Regions from separate parts of the Exiguobacterium sp. s102 genome, predicted to be linked through region 3. Evidence: riboswitches for the same ligand, from Rfam matches in the RefSeq annotation. Region 3 holds a riboswitch; each other region holds the start of a gene.
The links. A riboswitch is a leader RNA that binds a small molecule or an ion and turns the genes downstream of it on or off. The one in region 3 is predicted to bind thiamine pyrophosphate.
Positions count from the first base shown of each region.

Region 1: it holds a riboswitch for thiamine pyrophosphate, as region 3 does, so the genes downstream of both, KNQ02_RS08090 (3-oxoacyl-ACP reductase) here and tenA (thiaminase II) in region 3, are expected to answer to the same signal.
Region 2: it holds a riboswitch for thiamine pyrophosphate, as region 3 does, so the genes downstream of both, KNQ02_RS14550 (ECF transporter S component) here and tenA (thiaminase II) in region 3, are expected to answer to the same signal.
Region 4: it holds a riboswitch for thiamine pyrophosphate, as region 3 does, so the genes downstream of both, thiD (bifunctional hydroxymethylpyrimidine kinase/phosphomethylpyrimidine kinase) here and tenA (thiaminase II) in region 3, are expected to answer to the same signal.

Region 1 covers NZ_JACSML010000002.1:600,964-606,460, reverse strand. Annotated here, with positions in the region: gene KNQ02_RS08100 (hypothetical protein) at 1-504, opposite strand, end outside; gene KNQ02_RS08095 (LLM class flavin-dependent oxidoreductase) at 654-1,991, opposite strand; gene KNQ02_RS08090 (3-oxoacyl-ACP reductase) at 2,029-2,799, opposite strand; TPP riboswitch at 2,919-3,019, opposite strand; gene adhE (bifunctional acetaldehyde-CoA/alcohol dehydrogenase) at 3,169-5,497, opposite strand, start outside.
Region 2 covers NZ_JACSML010000008.1:49,149-54,645, forward strand. Annotated here, with positions in the region: gene KNQ02_RS14540 (DEAD/DEAH box helicase) at 1-2,370, shown strand, start outside; gene KNQ02_RS14545 (50S ribosomal protein L25/general stress protein Ctc) at 2,743-3,381, shown strand; TPP riboswitch at 3,471-3,569, shown strand; gene KNQ02_RS14550 (ECF transporter S component) at 3,669-4,247, shown strand; gene KNQ02_RS14555 (ABC transporter ATP-binding protein) at 4,244-5,497, shown strand, end outside.
Region 3 covers NZ_JACSML010000002.1:322,629-328,125, reverse strand. Annotated here, with positions in the region: gene KNQ02_RS06720 (BrxA/BrxB family bacilliredoxin) at 5-430, opposite strand; gene KNQ02_RS06715 (class I SAM-dependent methyltransferase) at 463-1,647, opposite strand; gene KNQ02_RS06710 (sporulation protein) at 1,746-2,519, shown strand; gene tenA (thiaminase II) at 2,670-3,371, opposite strand; TPP riboswitch at 3,446-3,551, opposite strand; gene KNQ02_RS06700 (DUF1002 domain-containing protein) at 3,739-4,620, shown strand; gene abc-f (ribosomal protection-like ABC-F family protein) at 4,902-5,497, shown strand, end outside.
Region 4 covers NZ_JACSML010000004.1:116,305-121,801, reverse strand. Annotated here, with positions in the region: gene KNQ02_RS11670 (murein hydrolase activator EnvC family protein) at 1-704, shown strand, start outside; gene KNQ02_RS11665 (murein hydrolase activator EnvC family protein) at 908-2,182, shown strand; TPP riboswitch at 2,244-2,354, shown strand; gene thiD (bifunctional hydroxymethylpyrimidine kinase/phosphomethylpyrimidine kinase) at 2,471-3,280, shown strand; gene thiM (hydroxyethylthiazole kinase) at 3,261-4,031, shown strand; gene thiE (thiamine phosphate synthase) at 4,021-4,659, shown strand; gene KNQ02_RS11645 (hypothetical protein) at 4,674-5,117, shown strand; gene KNQ02_RS11640 (ArsR/SmtB family transcription factor) at 5,195-5,497, shown strand, end outside.

The DNA of each region.
Region 1 (5,497 bases), 280 kb from region 3:
CAAGACGAAACTCGCCGCTAAAAAGCTGATTGTTCGAATCGTCCAGGTCACACGCGTTGCGCCGATCCGTAAAACTAAGAATAAGATTAGGAATAGACCGATTCCGAAAATCGATAAGAATGGACTGCCATATTCGGCGCGGAAGGATAGCGGTTCCAAGACTTGATTGAGATCGATTCCGAAAACCGACAAGATGTTCCCCGTATCATTTGCGCCAATCAGTTGATTCGTCAATCCCTCTTTGACGGCTTCCGGCAACGTGACAGCCATTCCGCTGATGAAAAACAGGAGGAACACGAGGGTCAATTCCAATGTCGTCCACGAGACGTCCGTGTCCTGCATCAGTTCGACGAACGCCTGATAATCGGCAGACTTCTCGATTTGTTGGACGAGAACGGTCATGACACCGAACAGGACGAGAAAACCAATACAAGCGAGTCCTATACCAAACAAGATATTGCGTAACATATGCGAGCGTTCCTTTCGCTGTTGCCTCCGCTCCATAAAAGCGCCTCCCCTTGACTAGATTGTTTGTATAGTTATTCCTGTTCCAGGTGATTTGAAAACGAATCTTCTGCAGTAAATACAAAAAGTAGCCCGTTCATGACGAACGGGCTACTTCCCAGACGCCGAACTCCGATTGGCAGGAACGCTTACTTTACGATTTTTTTCACGTCCGACTGCCCCACCTGAGCTAAACCAAAATGTTCCCGAAGCGTAGTCCCTTGATAGGCTTCTCTAAACAACCCTCTTTTTTGCAGTTCAGGAACGATCAGGTCTACAAAATCCTCTAAGCTTGACGGGAGTGACGGCGGCATCAGATTAAATCCGTCTGCGATACCCATTTCAAACCACAGCTCCATCTGATCGACGATTTCTTCCGGTGTACCTATCAGTGTCAGGTGTCCCCCACCAGCTGCCAGATAACCTAACAGTTCTCTTAGCGTAGGCTTTGTATCATCGATGATTTCAAGAATCGTTTTATAGCGTCCGACCGGTCCTGAAAACGCATCGACAGGCGGTAAGGACGGCACCGCTTTGTCAAGATCCCAATCAGAACAGTCCTGTTGCAAAAAGAAACTCAGTTGCTTCAAGGCATTCGCGACCGGTAATTTCTCATCCAGTTCGGCTTTCTTCGCCAGCGCCTCTTCCCGGGTTCGACCGACGTATGTAACCAATCCTGGAAAGATTTTAATCTGCCGCTCCGGTGACTCACTTTCTTTGATTTGTGTCTGTAGACTTTCCCGGAATGCTTTCGCTTGCTTTACATTCCACGACACCGAATAGACGGCATCCGCGTGCTTTGATGCAAGTGCAATCCCTTGGGCAGATGCACCCGCCTGCATCGCCACCGGCTTCCCTTGAGGACTACGCGGTGTAGACGAAGGACCTTTTACGTTGAAGTAGGTCCCGCTATGATGGATCGGTTGAATCTTTTCAGGATCAATTAACCGGTTGTCCGTCCGGCTCGAAAGGAAATCAGCTCGATCCCAGGATAAAAATAATTTTTCCATTACAGATGCAAATTCATCCGCCTTTTGATACCGTTCGTCCCTTGCAGGGAGCGCATCCATACTATGGTTTAACGCTTCCCAGTCCGTCATCGACGTCACCAGGTTCCAGCCGACACGCCCGTTCGTCACGTGATCAAGGCTTAACAGTTGTCTCGCCGCTGTATACGGATTTGAAAACGTACTCGATATCGTTGAAACTAACCCGATATGGCGGGTTACTTGAGAAATAGCGGTTAAATTGATTACAGGATCGAGCCAAAAGGCCGGTAGTTCAGTTGCGTTTGCAGCAGGAAAAGATTGATTGTCAGCAAAAAATACAGCATCCAGGCAGCCCGCTTCCGCTAGTTGAGCCAATCGCTGATAATAACCGCTCTCCCCGATTTCTTCAATCGCAGAATCCGGCATTAACCATGCCGCTTGATGATGGCCACAGCCGTACAATAAAACACCGATGTTTAACTGCTTCGTTTTCGTCATCTTTAGGTCCCTGACTCCTTTCTCCTGAGCGCTGACATCAGTTCATCGTCAATCCGCCATCTACGGTTAGATTTTGACCGGTAATGCCAGAGGCTGCTTCTGACGCTAAAAAGGCGACCAATTGCGCAACCTCTTCCGGCGTCGTCACTCTTTTTAACGGAGTTGATTGGGCAATCAATTCGAATACTTCAGCGGTCGTCACAGCACTGGCATCCGTCACTTTTAACAAGCCGCCGGAGACGACATTCACGTTTATGCCGTACTGTCCTAGCTCTGATGCAAGATTACGCGTAAAGCCGATCAACCCTGCTTTTGCCGTCGTATATTCGTGATAGGGAACTACCGGGTTTTGATACAGATTCGTGCCGATGCTGATGATGGTGCCGTTATTTCGTTCAATGAATTGCGGCAGAACACTTTGCACGACGTGGAACGCTGCTTTCAACGTGCCATCCAACTGTTTTTGATAATCTTCCCATTCCAAATCGATGAATGATTTTTGAGCGCGCGGATCGAACTTAAAATCGACTAAGGCATTATTGATTACGACATCGATTTGTCCGTAATGAGCTGTCGCTGACTGCATCAATGTCTCGACGTCTTCTCGCTTCGTGACATCCGCATACAGGGCAATGGCATGTTCTGCACCGAGCTCATTTACGAGTTCCTCTGCCGCATCCTTGCTCTTATAATAATTAATCACAACTTTAAACCCATTGTTCACCAATACTCTTGCAATCGTCGCGCCAAGTCCCCGACTGCTTCCCGTCACTACTACCGTTCTGTTCACTGTCTTCCACTCCTTCATCGTCTTTTGCAACTTAAATAGCGAAGTCGTAAACAAAAAAAGCGCAACTCTCCAAAAGGAAAGTTGCGCACGTCTAAATAATCACATAGCAAAAAACCGACAGACTGGTCTTCGCTGGTTTATTAGAGTCTACACTTCCCTACGCTAGTACGAACTAGTTCAGGTTCAAAGGGTTTGAGTATCTACTCATCTCAGTTTAGCAACACCCCTAGTGATTCTATTCAAGTTACCTTCACTTTAGCGGTCTTAGAAATATCTGTCAATAATGACAAGACAGTTTTATCGGTGTCTCTTCTGATTACGAACGAAAGCCTTGCCTCCGTCGACCGGAAGCAAGGCTCTTTTGAATTGCCATGATTTTTTTCTCTGTTATACGCCTTCGTACGCAAGCTCCATGATGTTCCGAAGTTCCGTCACGAGCGGCATTTTTGGATTCGCTGTCGTACATTGATCTTCGAATGCATCGACGGCCATCTTGTCGAGTTTTGCTTCAAAGTCGGCTTTTTTGATGCCTTGGGCTTTGAATGACATTTTGATGTTCAACTGTTGTCCGAGTTCTGTGATCGCTTGGATTAGTGATTCGACACCTTGTTCCGTTGTCGCTGCCGGTAGTCCGAGATAACGCGCGATTTCTGCGTACCGTTCATCAGCGATAAATGATTCATATTTCGGGAACGAAGCGAGTTTCGTCGGTTTCGCTGCATTGTAGCGGATGACGTGTGGCATCAGAATCGCATTCGTCCGACCGTGTGGCGTGTGGAACTCCCCACCGATTTTGTGCGCGATCGAGTGGTTAATCCCGAGGAAGGCATTGGCAAACGCCATTCCGGCCATCGTTGACGCATTGTGAACTTTTTCGCGTGCTTCGGCATCGTCACCATTCGCATAAGCGCGTGGCAAGTAGTCGAAGATCATCTTGATCGCTTTTAGCGCCAGTCCATCCGTATAGTCGTTCGCGAGGACGGAGACGAAGGCCTCTGTCGCATGTGTCAAGACGTCCATTCCGGTGTCTGCCGTGATTGATGCCGGGACCGTCATGACGAATTCCGGATCGATGATTGCGACGTCTGGTGTTAATGCATAGTCAGCAATCGGATACTTGACGTTTTTCTCTTTGTCCGTGATGACGGTAAACGGTGTGACTTCAGATCCTGTTCCGGACGTCGTCGGAATCGCGACGAACTTCGCTTTGTTACCGAGCGCCGGGAATTTATAGGCCCGTTTCCGGATATCGAGGAACTTTTGACGTAAGTTCGAGAACGTTTCGTTCGGTTGCTCGTAGAAGAGCCACATGCCTTTCGCTGCATCCATCGCTGATCCGCCACCGAGGGCGATGATCAAGTCCGGTTTGAAGTCGCGCATCGCTTGCGCTCCTGTCTGAACCGTTGCAACCGATGGATCCGGTTCGACTTGGTCGAAGATCCGGTAGCTGACGCCTGCCGGTAAGTTGCGGATGACTTTATCCGCGTAGCCGAACTCGACCATCGCTTGATCGGTGACGATCAACGCACGTGAGACATCTTGAATCGATTTCAAGTATTGGACTGAATTTTTTTCAAAGAAAATCTTTTCCGGTACTTTGAACCACTGCATGTTCACGCGTCGTCTCGCCACCTTCTTGACATTGAGTAGATGTTTCGCCGTTACGTTTTCAGAGACGGAGTTTTTCCCGTAAGAGCCGCAACCGAGTGTCAGTGATGGTGTCAATTCGTTATACAGATCACCAATCCCACCGTGTGCTGACGGGCTGTTGACGAGAATCCGGCAGGCTTTCATCCGCATTCCGAATGCCGTCATCAAGTCGTCATTCGTCGTGTGGATGACTGCCGTATGACCGAGGCCACCGATTTCAAGCATCCGTTCGGCGACATGGAACGCATCTTCCGTTGACTGGACGCTATACGCACCAAGGACAGGGCTTAGTTTTTCGTGTGAGAGTGGTTCTTCTGAGCCGACTTTTTCAAGTTCTGCGACGAGCATGACGGTGTTGCTCGGAACGTCGATGCCGGCTTTTGCTGCGATCCAGGTTGCCGGTTTCCCGACGATGTCGGCATTGACGGCACATGTATCGGTTTTGATGACGAGCGCTTCGAGACGTTTTTTCTCATCTGCTGTACAGAAGTAGCAACCGAGTGCTTCCATCTCCGCCCGGACTTCCGCGTAGATTTCCTGATCGATGATGACCGCTTGCTCCGATGCACAAATCATGCCGTTATCAAACGTTTTGGAGAGGACAAGGTCACTGACGGCACGTTTGATTTTTGCTGTTTTTTCGATGTAGCACGGGACGTTCCCCGGTCCGACACCGAGTGCCGGTTTTCCTGTTGAATAGGCTGATTTGACCATGCCGGCTCCGCCGGTCGCAAGGACCATCGCGATATCCGTGTGGTTCATCAAGACTTTTGTTGCTTCGAGTGACGGTTGTTCGACCCACTGGATACAGTCACGCGGTGCGCCGGCTTTGACAGCCGCGTCACGTAACGTTTTCGCTGCTTCGAGTGAGCAGTTTTGCGCTGACGGGTGGAAGGCGAACACAATCGGGTTTCGTGTTTTAATCGCGATCAACGCTTTGAACATCGTCGTTGATGTCGGATTCGTCACAGGTGTGACGCCACAGACGACACCGACCGGTTCTGCGATATAGGTGATGCCGTTTTGAACATCTTCTTCTAAGACGCCGACCGTTTTTTCATCACGG
Region 2 (5,497 bases), on a different contig from region 3:
TCGTTTTGCGGGCATATCGTCGCGGTGCTGTTAGCCTTACAACAAATTCAAGCCTACGGGACGCCCGGACCGAATCGTCCGGCCATCACACCGTTTTCAGCGCAACCGACAATTGAAGATGCCTCAGCTGCAACCTATCTTGCGGCATTGACGCGCGAAAATAAAGCGCAGCTCCGGTTTGACGTCCGCGACGGCGGGGTTGCACTCGAAAGCCTGACGACACAACGCAGTTATCTCTTGTCCCTGCCCTACTTCGACCGTTTACTGAACGACCGCGACTGGTTACGGGAACGGGCGGACATCTGGATGAGTGCCGCTGTCCGGGGCCGACTCGTCAGCGGGTCCCCTCGCGTCAAACTGGCTCTCGACCGGATCAATACCCGGCTGGAAGTCGTCGTCACGTTTGATTACGACGGCAAAACCGTCAACCCGTTGACTCCGACACGCTGGATCGGGCGTGACTTATCGACGGAGCGGGCGGTGACGCGTTACTTGAAAGCGACAGGACTCCGCGCGGATCAAGCCCGTTATGTAGTAGAAGGAGAAAGTAATCACTACGTTGTCTTAAAAGGTTTACTTGACCCGATGGTTGCCCTCGGTCAACTCGAGTTATACGCGACGGCGAGTATCAAAACGGCATTGCTCCCCGGTCCATTCCATCCGAAAATTGAAGTCAATGTGACGAAGCGACTCGATTGGTTGACATTCAAGTTTTCGATGGACGGGATTTCAGAACAAGAACTGTCGGCGGTCCTTGCGTCACTCGTGACGCAAAAGACGTACCACCGTTTACGTTCAGGACAATTGCTGTCGCTTGAAGACCGTGCCTTCACGCAAATCAAACGACTGTTACAGGAAGTCGAAGCGACGGAACAGACGTTACTTGAAGCGGAATTGACCGTTCCTGCCGTGCCGAACTTGGCCCTGTTGACCCCGGCTGCCTTCTTGACGGTCCACAGTCAACTGAAGGAACGATTGCTCGAGATGAAAGCCGGAAAAACAGAACGACTGGCGTTACCGGAACCGCTCGCGACACAACTTTTGCCGTATCAGCAAGACGGCGTCCGCTTCTTCAAGAGTCTTGCGGCACACGACTGTCATGGCATCTTAGCGGACGAGATGGGACTCGGCAAAACGATTCAAGCCATCGGTTATATCGAAACGCTCCCGAGTGCACGTGTCTTGATCGTCGCCCCGGCGTCACTCCTCTACAACTGGGCAGCAGAGCTGCGCCGCTTTGCTCCGACACGCACCGTCCATGTGCTCAGTGGAAGTCGTGCGTCGCGCTTACGACAGCTCGAAGACTTGCCGGACGACGTCATTCTCATCATCTCCTACCCGTCGCTCCGGCTCGACATCAAAAATCATCAAACGATCCATTACGATTGTATCTTTTTTGATGAAGCACAACATCTGAAGAATCCACGGTCGCAGACGACGGTCAGCTTAAAACAACTGTGGGCGACGCGGCGGTTTGCCTTGACGGGGACGCCGCTCGAAAACAAGACGCTTGATCTCTGGTCAATCTTTGACGTCGTCTTCCCGACACTCTTGCCGGACCGGCAACGGTTTCTCGACTGGTCAGCACGGGACGTCCAACAATTCGTCGAACCGTTTTTGCTGCGCCGGACGAAAAAAGATGTTTTGCAACAGTTGCCGGCGAAACAAGTCGTCCATCAGTACACGGAACTGACGGCGGGTCAGAAAAAACTCTATGCCGCCCACTTGGCAAAGTTACAGCTCGAGACGTTACAGCATCTCGATCAGTCAAAACCGGAAGAACGGATGAAGTTACTCGCCGGATTGACCCGGCTCCGGCAAATCTGTTGCGACCCCCGGTTGTTCGTCGAAAACTACCGTGGCCGGTCGGCGAAACGGGACCGGTTGCTCGCCTTGATTCAAGAAAAACGGGCAGCAGGCAAACGGATCTTAATTTTTTCACAGTTTACAAAAATGCTCGATTTGATTCGGGACGACCTGCATGAGTTGCACCTCCCTCATTTCGAACTGCGCGGGGATACACCGATTGCGGAGCGTCTCGAACGCTGCGACCGTTTTAATGCAGGCGAAGTCGATCTGTTTTTGATTTCACTGAAGGCGGGCGGCACCGGACTGAACCTGGCGACGGCGGATACCGTCATCTTATATGACAGTTGGTGGAATCCGGCTGTCGAACAGCAAGCGGCTGACCGGGCACACCGGATGGGACAAACACAGACGGTCGAAGTCATTAAATTAATCACGAAAGGCACGATCGAAGAAAAAATCATCGAGCTGCAGGAGCGGAAGGCGACACTCGTGACGGACATACTTGAACAACCGGCGTCACTTGCGTTATCGGTCGATGAGATGGTTCAATTGCTTGAATAAGAGGAAGTTCACCGCCTATATTTTTAAGGGAGCTGCTTCGTCCAATGATTTCTTTACATGATGTAAACCGTTGCTGCTCTAGGGAGAACAGGTTTCTGGCTATCGTTTTTTCGCCGGTTGATGTTTAGCTTTTAATGTTACGGGGGTATAACTATCATAGCACCGCATCAGCGAGTTGCTTTTACAACCACATGTTTCTCAATATCAGCGTAATGACCTGGGAGAGAAATGCTAACCACTCACTTCGATCTTCATTTTTATGAAATCAATTTGAAATAGCATTCGATGCACCGTCTTGATCCGGAACGATTCGTTCCACTCCTTTCTTCATTACCTTTTGAGGGCTATACCAAATTCAAGGGGGAAATGAACATGTCAGTAACATTAAAAGTAGAAGAACGCGAAGTACGCCCACGCTCACTTAGAAAGCAATTACGTCATGAAGGAAAAGCTCTTGGTGTCGTGTATGGTTACAAAGTGGAAAGTACACCGATTGCCTTTGACGAAAAAGCATTGATCAAAGTCGTTCGCGAACATGGTGAGAATGCACTTGTTGCACTTCAAATCGGTGGTAAAAAAGTCAACACACTGATCAACAAACTCGATATGGATATCTTCACACCAACAATCAAGCACGTTGAATTCATCGCTGTTAAAATGGATGAAGAAACAGAAGTCGAAACAGATATCGTCCTCGTCGGCGAAGCGGCTGGTGCAAAACTTGGTGGATATCTTTCACAAACACTCTTTAAAGTAACAGTTGCAGCTACACCAGATAAATTACCGGAACGCGTCGAAGTCGATGTGACAAATCTTAACCTCGGTGATTCTCTATCGGTTTCGGATTTACCGGAAGAAAAAGAATACCGTATCGTTACGGAAGGTGACATTCAAGTCGTTGCCGTCGTCGAATCGACACTTGAAGCGGATCTCGAAGAAGCAGATGCTGAAGAACCAGCTGAAGCGACAGAAGAAGTTTCTACTGAAGAACAAACGAAAGAAAAAGAATAATTTTTCTTACCCTCCCCTCGCGGAGGGTTTTTATCTGTATTGACAACTGTCGGTAGAGTCGGTACAGTAAATAGCGTACACACTATATGCACATCCACTAGGGGAGCCCATTGGCTGAGACGATTCACTTCGGACCCTTTGAACCTGATCTAGTTCATACTAGCGTAGGAAAGTGGAGCGGTAATTCGTTCAATTTTTCTGCATGTTTGCAGATTCAGCGACCGCTCTCTTTCATAGAGGGCGGTCTTTTTGTTTGTCTGGTGGTTGTGCCAAAGGGAGATAGGAACATGAACAGTTGGAAAATGAAAGAAATCATTGTCATGATGATGTTGTCGGTTGCTTGCGGGGTACTCTACTTAGGGTGGTCGACATTGTGGTTACCGATTTCCGCGATCTTCGGACCGGTCGGATCGAACTGGATGTTCGGGATTTGGGTCATCGCGAGTCCGCTTGTCGCCTACATCATTCAAAAGCCCGGGGCAGCACTGATTGCAGAAGTCGTCGCCGCGGCTGTCGAATTATTCACGGGGAGTCACTTCGGATTATCGGCCTTATTGATTGGTTTCGCTCAAGGAATCGGTGCCGAAATCGCTTTTGCCCTCTTCGGATACCGGAAGTTCAACACGATGACGTTAGTTCTATCCGGAATGTTCGCCGCAATTGGTAGTATGGTCTATAGTCTTGTCGTCAATGGTTTCGCCTACTATACGACGACGACACTTCTGTTGACGTTTTCCCTTCAACTCGTCAGCGGTGCATTGCTCGGTGGATTACTTGCGAAAGTCATCGTCGATGCGCTCGTCAAGACAGGGACGTTGAACGGTTATGCGATCGGGCGTAAGCGGCGGAAGCCGGATGCAGCATGATTCATTGTAACGACTTGTCTGTCCGCTATCCGGGGCAACATGACAACGTCCTGCACAAGGTGACGGTGACGCTACACGAAGGGGAAACGACGTTGCTCGTCGGACCGAGCGGCAGTGGGAAAACGACGTTTTTACATGTTCTCGCCGGCTTATTACCTGACGCGATCGAAGCCGATGTCAGCGGCCACTGCAAAACGAATGGGACGGTCGGAATCCTTTTTCAAAATCCGGACGACCAGTTCTGCATGCAGACCGTCGGAGCGGAAGTTGCCTTTAGTCTTGAAAATCGCTCAGTCGACCGCAGTCAGATGGATGACCGGATTGACGCCGTACTGGCACGTGTCGGTCTGGACGTGCCGCTGACGACACCGATTATGCAACTGTCAGGAGGGATGAAACAACGACTCGCCCTCGCCTGCGTCCTAGCGCTTGAGCCGGATATTCTATTGCTTGACGAACCGACGGCGCAACTCGATCCGGCAGGACATCGGGTTTTGATGCAGCTGATTGAGGAACTCCATCACGACCGGACGTTGACGCTCGTTCTGATTGAACATCAGCTTGACCGCTGTGTGACGTTCAGTGACCGGGTGCTCGTCTTCGATCACGGCGGAACGATTTTACGCGATGGTCCGCCGCTTGATGTCTTCGGTCAGTATCGCGATGAACTTGAACGACGCGGCATTGCGACGCCGCTCCTCTACCCGTATGAACTGGAAACCGTGCCCCCCGCTTCTTCCCAGGCGGGGCGGTTACGAAAAGTGACTAACAACCGTCCTCCGGTTCGGCACGACACGACGTTCGCGCTGACGCGCACCGCGTTAGGACGCCGTAAGCAAGTGATTGTCGATAACCTGTCGCTTGCAACACACGCCGGAGAATGGATCATGGTCGTCGGATCGAACGGTGCCGGGAAAAGCACGTTGCTCGAAACACTGGCGAAATTGATTCCGGCGCAAGGCGGTACGGTCCGCTTGTTCGAAAAAGAACTGCGGACATGGAAAAGTCGGAGCTATTACCGACACGTCGGATTCGTCTTTCAACAGCCAGAGCTCCAATTTCTCAAGCAGACGGTCGAAGACGAGCTCGTAATCAGCATGGATGCACCGACGCCGGAGCGGATTGAAACGGCGTTGCAATCCTACCGGTTAACCCATGTCGCCCGTCAGTCGCCCCTCGCCCTGAGCATGGGTCAAAAGCGACGGCTCAGCGTCGCAACGATGTTGTTAGAACCAAAAGACGTCCTGTTA
Region 3 (5,497 bases):
TCACTTATGCGTAAATTTCAATCAATGACTCTAATTTTTCAACAACTTCTTCTGCAGTAAACGATTCGATGTCGAAACGTTCAACCATCGAAAGAATGTTGCCATCTTGCATCAAAGCGAATGATGGTGATGAAGGTGGATACCCTTCAAAGTACTCGCGTGCCCGGTCCGTTGCTTCACGGTCTTGTCCCGCAAACACCGTTACGAAATGATCTGGCTTCACGCCTTCCATTCGATTGACGTAAGCAGCTGCCGGGCGAGCAATCCCACCTGCACATCCACATACTGAGTTGACAAGGACAAGTGTCAATCCTTCACGCTTCATCGCGTCATCGACGCTTTCAGCTGTCGTTAATTCTTCAAAACCAGCAGCTGCCGCTTCTTTACGTGCTGTCTGGACGACGTCTTCAAAATACATTTGGAAATCCATCGGTCTAATTCCTCCCTTATTCGTTCTCTTCCTTATTGTACGAGTTTAGATGAAATCTGTCCAAGTCTGCCGCTTAATTCTTGCGCCAAATATGGTTTCGCATGTAGTAGATCACGGAAGGCGACGTAACGGTCAATTTTTTCTTCCGACGGCTGACGGTCATTTTTATACGCACGAATCAAGACATTTTTTGGTGTATGCTCTAAATCAATGAATTCAAGCAATTGTGTCTCGTAACCGACGAGCGTCAAGATTTCGGCACGGATCGAATCCGTCGCAAGCGAAGCGAACTTCTCTTGAATCAGCCCGTGTTGCAACATGACGTCGAGTGGTGAACAGTCGAGTTGACGATTGAGTTCTTTTTGACAACACGGGACACTTAAGATGACAGACGCATTCCAATCAACGGCGCGGGCAAGTGCAACATCCGTTGCGACGTCACAGGCATGAAGCGTCACCATTAAGTCAACCTCTGTATCTTCGTTATAATCATGGACGTCCCCGACACGAAACTCGAGATTCGTATAGTCGAGATCGCGCGCAATCGCTGTACATTCTTCGATGACTTCTTTTTTGAGATCAAGTCCGGTCACTTTCAAGTCGAAGCCTTTGACGACACTTAAATAATGATACAAGGCAAACGTCAAGTACGATTTTCCACAACCGAAATCAAGAATCCGTAACGTTCGGTCTGTCGGTAACGCGGAAATACTATCTTCGACGAACTCCAGGAACCGATTGATTTGTTTAAATTTATCGTACTTTTGCCGTTTGACTTGTCCGTCTTCCGTCATGACACCGAGTCGGACTAAAAACGGAACGACGACACCATCTTCAAGGAGATGACTTTTTTTACGGTTATGCGACAGTTCTGCTTGCAGGGGTGACTGTTGCGTTGTTTTTAACGATACTTTCATTTTTTTGGATAACTGGAACTGAACTTCTTCCGTCTCGAAACGGAATAAAAATTGACGGAATTCCTCCATCAATCCGTCGAGTCGTTCTAAAAATTCATCAACCGACAAATTTTCGTGTTTAATTATCCGTTCATATTGAAACTCTAACTGGATTGCATACGTATCTTTCAATAGAATCGGTTTTAGTTTGATTCTTCGAAGATCATTCGACTTTTGGCGCGGACCACTAATCGTTGCATGCACGAGAGCAGCAGCCTCGAGCTTTTGAGTGAGTAATTCTTTTACTTGGTGTAATTCCACTGTAGTCCCGTCCTTTTCTGATTGTTCTTTCGAAACTGTAGCAAATTCCACCCTATTCGACAAGTAAGGTAGCTTCATCATTAAAGGAGGAACGAACGATGTTCAAAAAACTTTTATCACAAATCGGAATCGGTGCCGCCACAGTCGATACACGACTCGACAGCGAACGCTGTGAGCCAGGCGGACAGATTCACGGAACCGTCCATATTAAAGGCGGCAATGTCGACCAAGAAATCGATCGGATTTATTTAGCGTTTAATACACAATATAAAGAAGAAGTCAGGGACAGCACGACATTTACGACGTTCACACTCGATCGTTTTTCGCTAAACGAAGCCGCCTTTACGATTGAAGCAGGTGTCGAACGCGAAATTCCGTTTACGCTTCAAGTACCATTCAATACGCCGCTCTCGGTCAGTCAATCGAAGTCATGGATTGAAACGGGTCTCGATATCGCCCAGGCGGTCGATCCGTCAGACCGGGACGCCATCATCGTCCAAGCCAATGACCTCCAATCCGTTATCTTAGAAGCGATGGAAGAACTTGGCTTCCGACTCAAGAAAGCGGACACGGAAAAACTTCCCGGGCGTTACCGGAAGGATTTACCGATCGCCCAGGAACTCGAGTATTCGGCACGCAATACGTACTTCGCCCATAAACTCGATGAAGTCGAACTCATCATGCTCCAAGACCGTACCGGCATCGACATCGTCTTGCAAATCGACCGTCGTGCCCACGACTTAGGTTCGCTCTTCAGTGAGATGGCGGGTGCGGATGAGACGATGACGAAGCTATCCTTATCGAACCACGATTTGATGGACCGAAACGCCGTCAAACAACAATTAAACGATTTGATTGAACGGTACAGCTGATTTCCTTACCAGAATTTTCATCATGCCTGTAATCCACCAACAAAAAAACCTGAGCGATTGCCATGACTTTCTTTACGAAAGCTGAAAATTGCTCAGGTTTTGTGCAGTCTGCCGTCTGATCGCGCTGATCAACAGCGGCTAAAGCTGTACTTATCGTTTCGTTACTTTTGGTTGACGCGTAACTTGTGTAAAGAGACGTTCAAACGTTTCTTCCGTCCAGCCCATTTCCCAAAACATCAATTCGTAATAACAGCTTCTGACGAAATGGTGTTTCATCCGTTCCCGTTCTGCTTCAGTCGCTTGCGCCGCCAAAGCATCCAGCCGGTCGACCTGTTCAAAGACGACCCGTTCGAACCATTCCGAGCTGTATGTTGCAATCCACTGTTGATAAATCGGTGACGCCGGTGACTTCGTCAACAGTTGTTGTCCGACTTCATAATAAAGCCAGTAACACGGTAAAATCGCTGCAATCGTTTCCCCGAGTGTCCCCTCGCTCGCATGATGCATATGTGAGACATAGGCATACGCAGTCGGTGCCGGTTCGAACGCTGCTAAATCCGCTTCCGTAATAGCGAGCGGTTCAAAAAACGATTGATGGAGTGATAGCTCAGCCGCATAGGTCGATGTCGCATGTTCCGCGAGTTCCGCGATCGTCGCAAAATCCGTTGCCTTTGAGGCGGCCCGGGCTTGAATTTTTGCGAAATGTTTTAAGTAATACGCATCCTGCATGACATAATGTCGAAATTTTTCGAGCGGTAACGTCCCGTCACCAATGCCTGTGACGAATGGATGGGAAAAACTGCTGTCCCAATATGTTTTTGCGGCTTGCCGAATTTCTTGACTGAATTTCAACCTAATTCCCCCTTTTGTTGAATCAAAAAACGCCACACCCTACGAACAGGGCATGACGTGAAGAGACAACAAGAGAGATATTCACGCCACTTCCCTCCGTAAGTCCAAACTTAATCAGGTTCAAAGGGTCCGAACGTCTTCGTCGTCTCAGTCGGCCTACCGACTCCCCTAGTGGTCATTATTTAATTCCTCTTCACTATATCATTTTTTCAGTCACATGATCAGGATTTTAAATGAAATGTAGTATAGGATTAGGGACACGAGGTGGGCGGTTCATTCCGCCTCAAGACCGATTCCGTTCTGGAAGACGTCACTTACAATGAAATTAGCACCTGATACTACCTACTATACTCGGAGGATTTATACTATGAATAAAGCAACAAAAATCATGACCACGACGCTTTTAGCGACAAGTTTACTTCTACCGACTGCTGCTTCAGCAGAGCAAGTCGTCGATAAAACAATCATCACGCTTGGTGAATCGCTCGGGGCAAAGGATAAAGCCTGGGTACTCGCCCGATTGAATGCGCCGGAAGGCATTACGCCCGTCATCGCCACGGCAGCGGATGAAGAAAAATATTTAGGGAAAAACGTTCCCCAATCGCAACTCGGCGGCAATATGTACTCTTCCGCAAAAATCGAACTCGCTGAAAAAGGCGACGGTTTATCTGTCGCGATCGAAAACATTACCTGGGTAACAAAAGACATGTACTTGAACGCGCTCGTCACTGCAGGCGTAACGGACGCCGACATCACAATCACTTCCCCTTATAAAGTCACCGGGACCTCTGCTTTGACGGGGATCATGAAAGCATACGATCAAACGTCGGCTGAGACCGGCATTAAATTGACGGATGAACGAAAAGATTTAGCCCAACAAGAGTTATCGGTCACTTCCGATGTCGGAAAAACGGTCGGGACGGACAAAGTCGCCGAACTGATGAATGAAATCAAAGCAGAGATCGCCAAACAAAAGCCGAAAACCAAAGTCGATATCGAGAATGTCATCATCCAAGTCATTCAAAATAACAACATCCAGTTGTCGGACGCCCAAATGGAGCGGTTGACGTCATTGTTCAGTCAAATGGAGAAAGCTGACTTGAACTGGGGACAAATCGAGACCGGATTAAAGGGTGCCGGGCAAGATATCCACGCGTTCGCGACCTCCGAAGAAACGAAAGGATTTTTTGCAAAACTGTTTGACGGCTTAAGTAAGTTCTTTAACTCGATTTCCGGACTGTTCAAGTAACTGAAAACGATTTCATTTTCAGTTCAAAACATGGTAAACTAACTTTATCGAAACGAAAAGGTGGTGTAAAAGATGGGTTTTGCTGCGTGTAAGCAATGGTTGATGGAACAACTTTATCTGTTGCGCGCGATTTTTCATGAAATGGCGTTCTAAAGGACGAGTCTGCCCTTTTCTTAGGAACATCCATCTGAAAAATAAAGCAAAGCGCACCTTTTACGGTAAACGGAGAGCGCTATTTGCGTTCTCCGTTTTTTGATGCGCATGAAAGGAAGTTACTGATCATGATTTGCGACATCCAACACCTGACAAAACAATTTGGGGGAGCATCCGTCTTAACCGATGTCTCGCTCTATCTTAAGCAAGCTGACCGCATCGGATTGATCGGTCGAAACGGAACCGGAAAAACCACGTTACTGCGTTTAATCGCGCAACTCGAAACAGCGGACAGCGGAACCCTTTATCTCAAAAAAGGACTTTCCATCGGTTATTTGGCTCAAATTCCACAGTTCGCAGAAGAATTGACGGGCCTTGATGTTCTCTGGACCGCATTTGCCCAAATCGTCGCCTTACGGACGACGATGCATCAGCTTGAACAACAAATGGCAAGTGCTGACCACCTGGACGATGTGCTAAATGAGTATACGCGTGTGACCGAACAATTCGAACAACAGGACGGTTACCTGCTCGACTCGAAAATCCAGCGCATGATTAACGGACTCCACCTCGATGCCTTGCTGACACGTCCCTTTTCTCAATTAAGTGGTGGCGAACAAACGAAAATCTGCCTCGGCCGGATGCTGCTGGTGGAACCAGACTTGTTGATTCTCGACGAACCGACGAATCACCTCGATCTCGCAGCAATCGAATGGCTCGAACA
Region 4 (5,497 bases), on a different contig from region 3:
GTGAACGTGAAGCACGGATTGAAAAAGAGCGCAAAGCACAAGAAGCACGAGAAGCAAAAGCCCGTGCTGAAGCTCAAGCAGCACAAGCAGCAGCCGATCAGGCAGCGGCAGAAAAGGCAGCAGTTGAGCAAGCTGCAGCAGAAAAAGCGGCAGCCGAGCAAGCTGCAAAACAAGCAGCGCGTCAAAAAGCAACAACGAATTCAACAAAACAATCAACGCCGACACCAGCGCCTGTAACACCAAAACCAGCACCAGTAGCACCGAATCCAGCTCCGGCTCCAGCTGCATCTTCAGCATTGTTCATTCATCCGACAAGTGGTGCGACTACACAAGGATACGGCTCAGCAAGTGGTGAAAATGGGTATGGATTCCATAATGGAATCGACTTTGGTGCACCGGTTGGAACACCAATTGTCGCAGCAGCAACAGGAACTGTCATTACGGCTTCTAGTAGTGGTCCTTACGGAAATCACATCATGATTGCTCACCAATTGAACGGAAAAACGTATACGACGGTTTACGCGCACATGAGTTCATTGAATGCGCGTGCAGGACAACGTGTCAGCCAGGGACAACAAATCGGTGCACTTGGTAGCACGGGTAACTCGACTGGACCACACCTACACTTCGAAATTCATGTCGGTGGGTATATCTACAGCGGAACAGGCCCTGCAAATAGTGTTAATCCTATGTCAATGTTATAAAATCGTAAAAGAACCTCTACATTGTAGAGGTTCTTTTTTATACAGTTTGAATAATTAGTTGTTATATTACAAAATAACGTTTTCATTTGAAATGTAAATGAAATTTTTCTGAAACTATTACGGTGCTATAATCAATTTCAGATAGTTTCACTACGGAACAGGACTTCAAAAATCGAATTCATACATAAGCGAGGAACTCACATATGCTAAAAAAGTTATTTTCTACCGTACTATTAGGGACGTTATTATTGACGAACACCCCAATCACTCAAGCGGCTACAATCAAAGAAAAGAAAGCAGATAATGCAGCTGAACAACGTAAACTAGAAAAATCAATCAAAAAACAAGAATCTAAAATTTCAAAAGAGCAACGTCAAATCAATGCGATTGATGCAGCAATCAATGAAAATATTTTTCGTGTCTCAGAAAAAAATAAACAGATTCGTCAGTTGAATGAACGAATTGAAGAGCTTGAGGCAGACATTATCCATTATGAAGAAATGTTAAAACGCCAGGAAGAGCTGTTAGGAGACCGCCTTCGTGTGCTTCAAGAAAATGATGGGAATTCGATTAAATGGGAAGAAGTCATTTTTGGTTCGAAAGATCTTGGCGATCTCTTTAGTCGTGTGATGGCAGGGAAAAAAATTGCTGAACAAGATGACAAGATGATTTCTGCTTACCTTGAAACGCAAAAAAAATTAGCTGATGCTAAAGCGACGCTTGTGGATAAAAAGGAAGAGCGAGTGAAAGAAAAAGAAGCCCTTTTGGTTCAAAAAAAGGAACTCAAACAGCAAATGAAAGCACGTAGTGCAACCTTAAAAAAATTACGTCAAGGTAAAACAAAATTTACGACAAAACTTCTGAATGCGAAAGAACTTCAAGCGACATTAGAAGCGCAAGAACGTGCGATTGCGGCAGCAAAGGCAGCAGCTAAAGCAGCAGCGGAAAAGGCAGCAGCTGAAAAAGCGGCAGCGGAAAAGGCGGCGGAGGTGGCGGAAAAAAACAACGCCGGGACGTCTAAGAAGGTCGTAAGTGCTACGCCAGTCGCTAGTGTTCCGAGTGGTTCGGCGCAGTTCGTTCGCCCTGCGTCAGGAAGTGTTTCACAAGGATTCGGACCAGCGAGTGGTGCGAATGGGTATACTTTCCATAATGGTGTCGACTTTAGAGGGTCAGTCGGATCATCAATCGTCGCAGCAGCTTCAGGAACGGTCATCACAGCAGGAAGCGGTGGACCGTACGGAAATCACGTGATGATTTCACATTTCTTGAATGGGAAAGTGTATACAACAGTTTACGCGCATATGAATTCATTATCAGTTCATGCTGGACAAACGGTCTCGCAAGGGCAACAAATCGGTACGCTCGGAAATACGGGAAACTCGACGGGCGCACATCTTCATTTTGAATTGCATATTGGTGGTTACCAATACAGTGCGACAGGACCAGCTAACACAGTTAATCCATTAGCATACTTATAAAAACGAGCTTCGGCTCGTTTTTTTTATGGCGCTATGCTACAGTGAAAGAGAAATTTAAATCATGAGCAACTAGGGGAGCTGGAGGAATCTGGCTGAGAGGAAAACCATTCTGTTTTCGACCCTATCACCTGATCTGGATAATACCAGCGTAGGAAAGTTGAGATTGAAGACATGAATAAGTGACCACACTCGTTGGTTTTTCATGGCGTCGTCTGCTTTTTTACAGCGGACGGCGCTTTTTTTCGTTCCGCTTTCTCCTTGTGCTCTCATAGAAAGTGAGGTCTATCGATGAAACATGTACTGACGATTGCTGGATCAGACTCTAGTGGTGGAGCTGGAATTCAAGCCGACTTAAAAACTTTTTCTGCTCTTGGGGTTTACGGTATGAGTGTAATTACTGCTATCACAGCGCAAAATACGTTAGGCGTACAAGCAGTTGAAGATGTATCACCAACGCTTGTCGAAGCCCAGTTGAACTCGATTTTTAGCGATATTCGTGTAGATGCCGTTAAAATTGGGATGGTCTCGAATGAAAAAACGATTCAAGTCATTGCCAAATGTTTGAAACATTATCAGGGACCAGTCGTCTTAGACCCCGTGATGGTCGCAAAAGGGGGGCATGCGCTGTTAAGGAAATATGCTGAACAAGCATTAATGGAGCATTTAATGCCGCTTGCAACCTTGACGACCCCGAATATTCCGGAAATGGAACGCATGTTAGGGCAAGCGATTTCGACAATTGATGAAATGAAGCTGGCGACGACGGAATTCGCACAAAAACGAGATATCGCTATCCTGTTAAAAGGCGGTCATCTTGAAAGTACGGATGCCTCGGATATTTTATACACGGAAGGGATGCATCATCTGTTTCAGGAGGCACGATTAAAACGCCAGCATACACATGGTACTGGATGTACATTGTCTTCCGCGATTGCGGCACGTCTTGCGCTGGGAGATTCCCTGAAGGATAGCGTGATTTATGCTAAACGGTACGTAACTGAAGCAATCCGGCATGGATTTGCCTTAGGGAACGGAATCGGACCGACACATCACTTTTATGACATTTGGAGGGAAACGGATGCTTACAACCATTCATGATAAAAAACCATTAATTCATCATTTAACGAATGCGGTCACGATTAATGAGTGTGCCAATATGACCCTTGCGCTCGGGGGTTCACCTGTCATGGCGGAAGATATCCTAGAAGTCGAGGAAATGGTTGGACATGCAGATGCTGTCGTTATCAATATCGGGACATTGAACGCAGCTTCACGAGCGTCGCAATTGTTGGCAGGTCAAACGGCTAACCGATTGAAGAAACCGATTATTTTAGATCCAGTCGGAATGGGGGCGACGACACTTCGGACACAATTCACGAAAGAGTTACTCGAAGCAATTCATTTTACGGTCATTAAGGGGAACGTCTCTGAAATCAAGACGCTCATCGGTCAAGTCGGACGTTCAAAAGGAGTCGATGTCGCTTCCGGAGAGACATTAGATTTTCAAGTCGTCCATGAGTTTGCTGGACGGCTCGGGACGACTCTCGTCGTAACGGGACCGGTTGATTTCATTACAGACGGCAAGCGACAAGTAAAACTAACCGTAGGAACGCCACGACTCGGACACATTACAGGGACAGGTTGCATGACGGCATCGCTCATCGGAACCCTACTTGGAGCAGGGTATGATGCATTCGAAGCAGCGACCTATGGGACGTATTTAATGGGAAAAGCGGGTGAAGTCGCAGATGAAGCAGCGGGACTTGGTGATTTCCGGATGGGGTTGTTCAACGCAATCAGCTTGACTACAGAAGAAAGTTTGAAAGGGGTATTGACCAGTGGAGAATGATTACACGGTTTATGCGGTAACAGATCGGCGCTTTCACCCGGACGTTGCCTTGATTGATGCGGTCGAAGCAGCAATAAAAGGTGGCGCGACGATGGTCCAGCTTCGTGAAAAGCAGGCGCAAGGGAAAGAATTTCTCGAACAAGCGAGTGACTTGAAGAAAATGATGTCTCGTTACGGCGTCCCACTCATCATCAATGACCGGATTGATATCGCACAAATCGTCGGTGCAGGTCTGCATATCGGGCAAGAGGACATCCCTTTGAAGGAAGCACGTAAGCTGTTACCGGAAGCCACGATTGGGGTTTCTGTTTCAACCGTTGAACAGGCAATCGAAGCAGAGCAAGACGGGGCAACTTATCTTGGCGTAGGGTCGCTCTATCCAACGGCGACAAAAGACGATGCGAGTCAGATGACAAACGAAACACTCCGGGCGATTCGCCGGGCTGTTTCCCTTCCTCTCGTCGGGATTGGTGGAATCACACATCATGTGGTGCCCGACTTATTCGAGATGCTTGAAGGATATGCCGTCGTCTCTGCCTTATTCGCAGCACCAGATATTGAACGTGCGGCACGAGAGTTCAAAGAGGCGGTTCAGACTGCGCGTCAAATAGTATCAGACCGGGTATAATCACTGAAGAGGTGATGTACGTGAAATGGCAAGTCATTCGCTTTCGGGGAGGCTGGATTCGGTATCGAATCGAACCACAAATCATTCGAATCGACAACCGTGGAAAGTATCATTTAGGTTGGAAATTGTTTCCCTATCCGAATCGTTATGCATTTGAATTGGCGGTTTTGTTAAAAAACAAACACCAACAACGATATAAACGGCCGCTGTTGATTAAAACGGCATCCATCGCTACGGAAATCTGGGGCCATACACACCTGGATTTATTTTATCGAGTGATGTTACAAGTACCGTTACCACGCTTCCTATCGAATCGATATAAGGAGCGATTGCGAAATACAAGTATCATCGATATCGGTGTACGGGCTGTCGATACTAATCGAATCGTTTGGGATATCGGGAATCGATTAGGGGGATGGGCAGTTTTTCGTACAATCCAAAAAAAACATCGGAAATGAATCTTCACCTCGCGAATCATCGTAGTCATCTTACTTGCATTTGTTGTTTTAGGATGGTGCAATAGTTTGGAGGAGAGGTGAAGACAGTGGAGGCACCACGCTGTGAGACGATTGCGATCGATAAAAAACGTGCGACTGAAATTGGTCATGCCGTTGAGAAAATCCCGACGCTTGAGATTGGGAAATTGTTTAAAGTGTTATCGGACGCAACGCGTCTACGAATCGCTTATGCATTGACGGTCGAGCGAGAACTTTGTGTTTGTGACGTATCGGCATCAGTTGATTGTTCGATTGCGACGGCTTCGCATCACTTAAGAACGTTATTGAAACAAGGTCTCGTCAAATATCGTAAAGAAGGAAAAGTTGTCTATTATTCACTT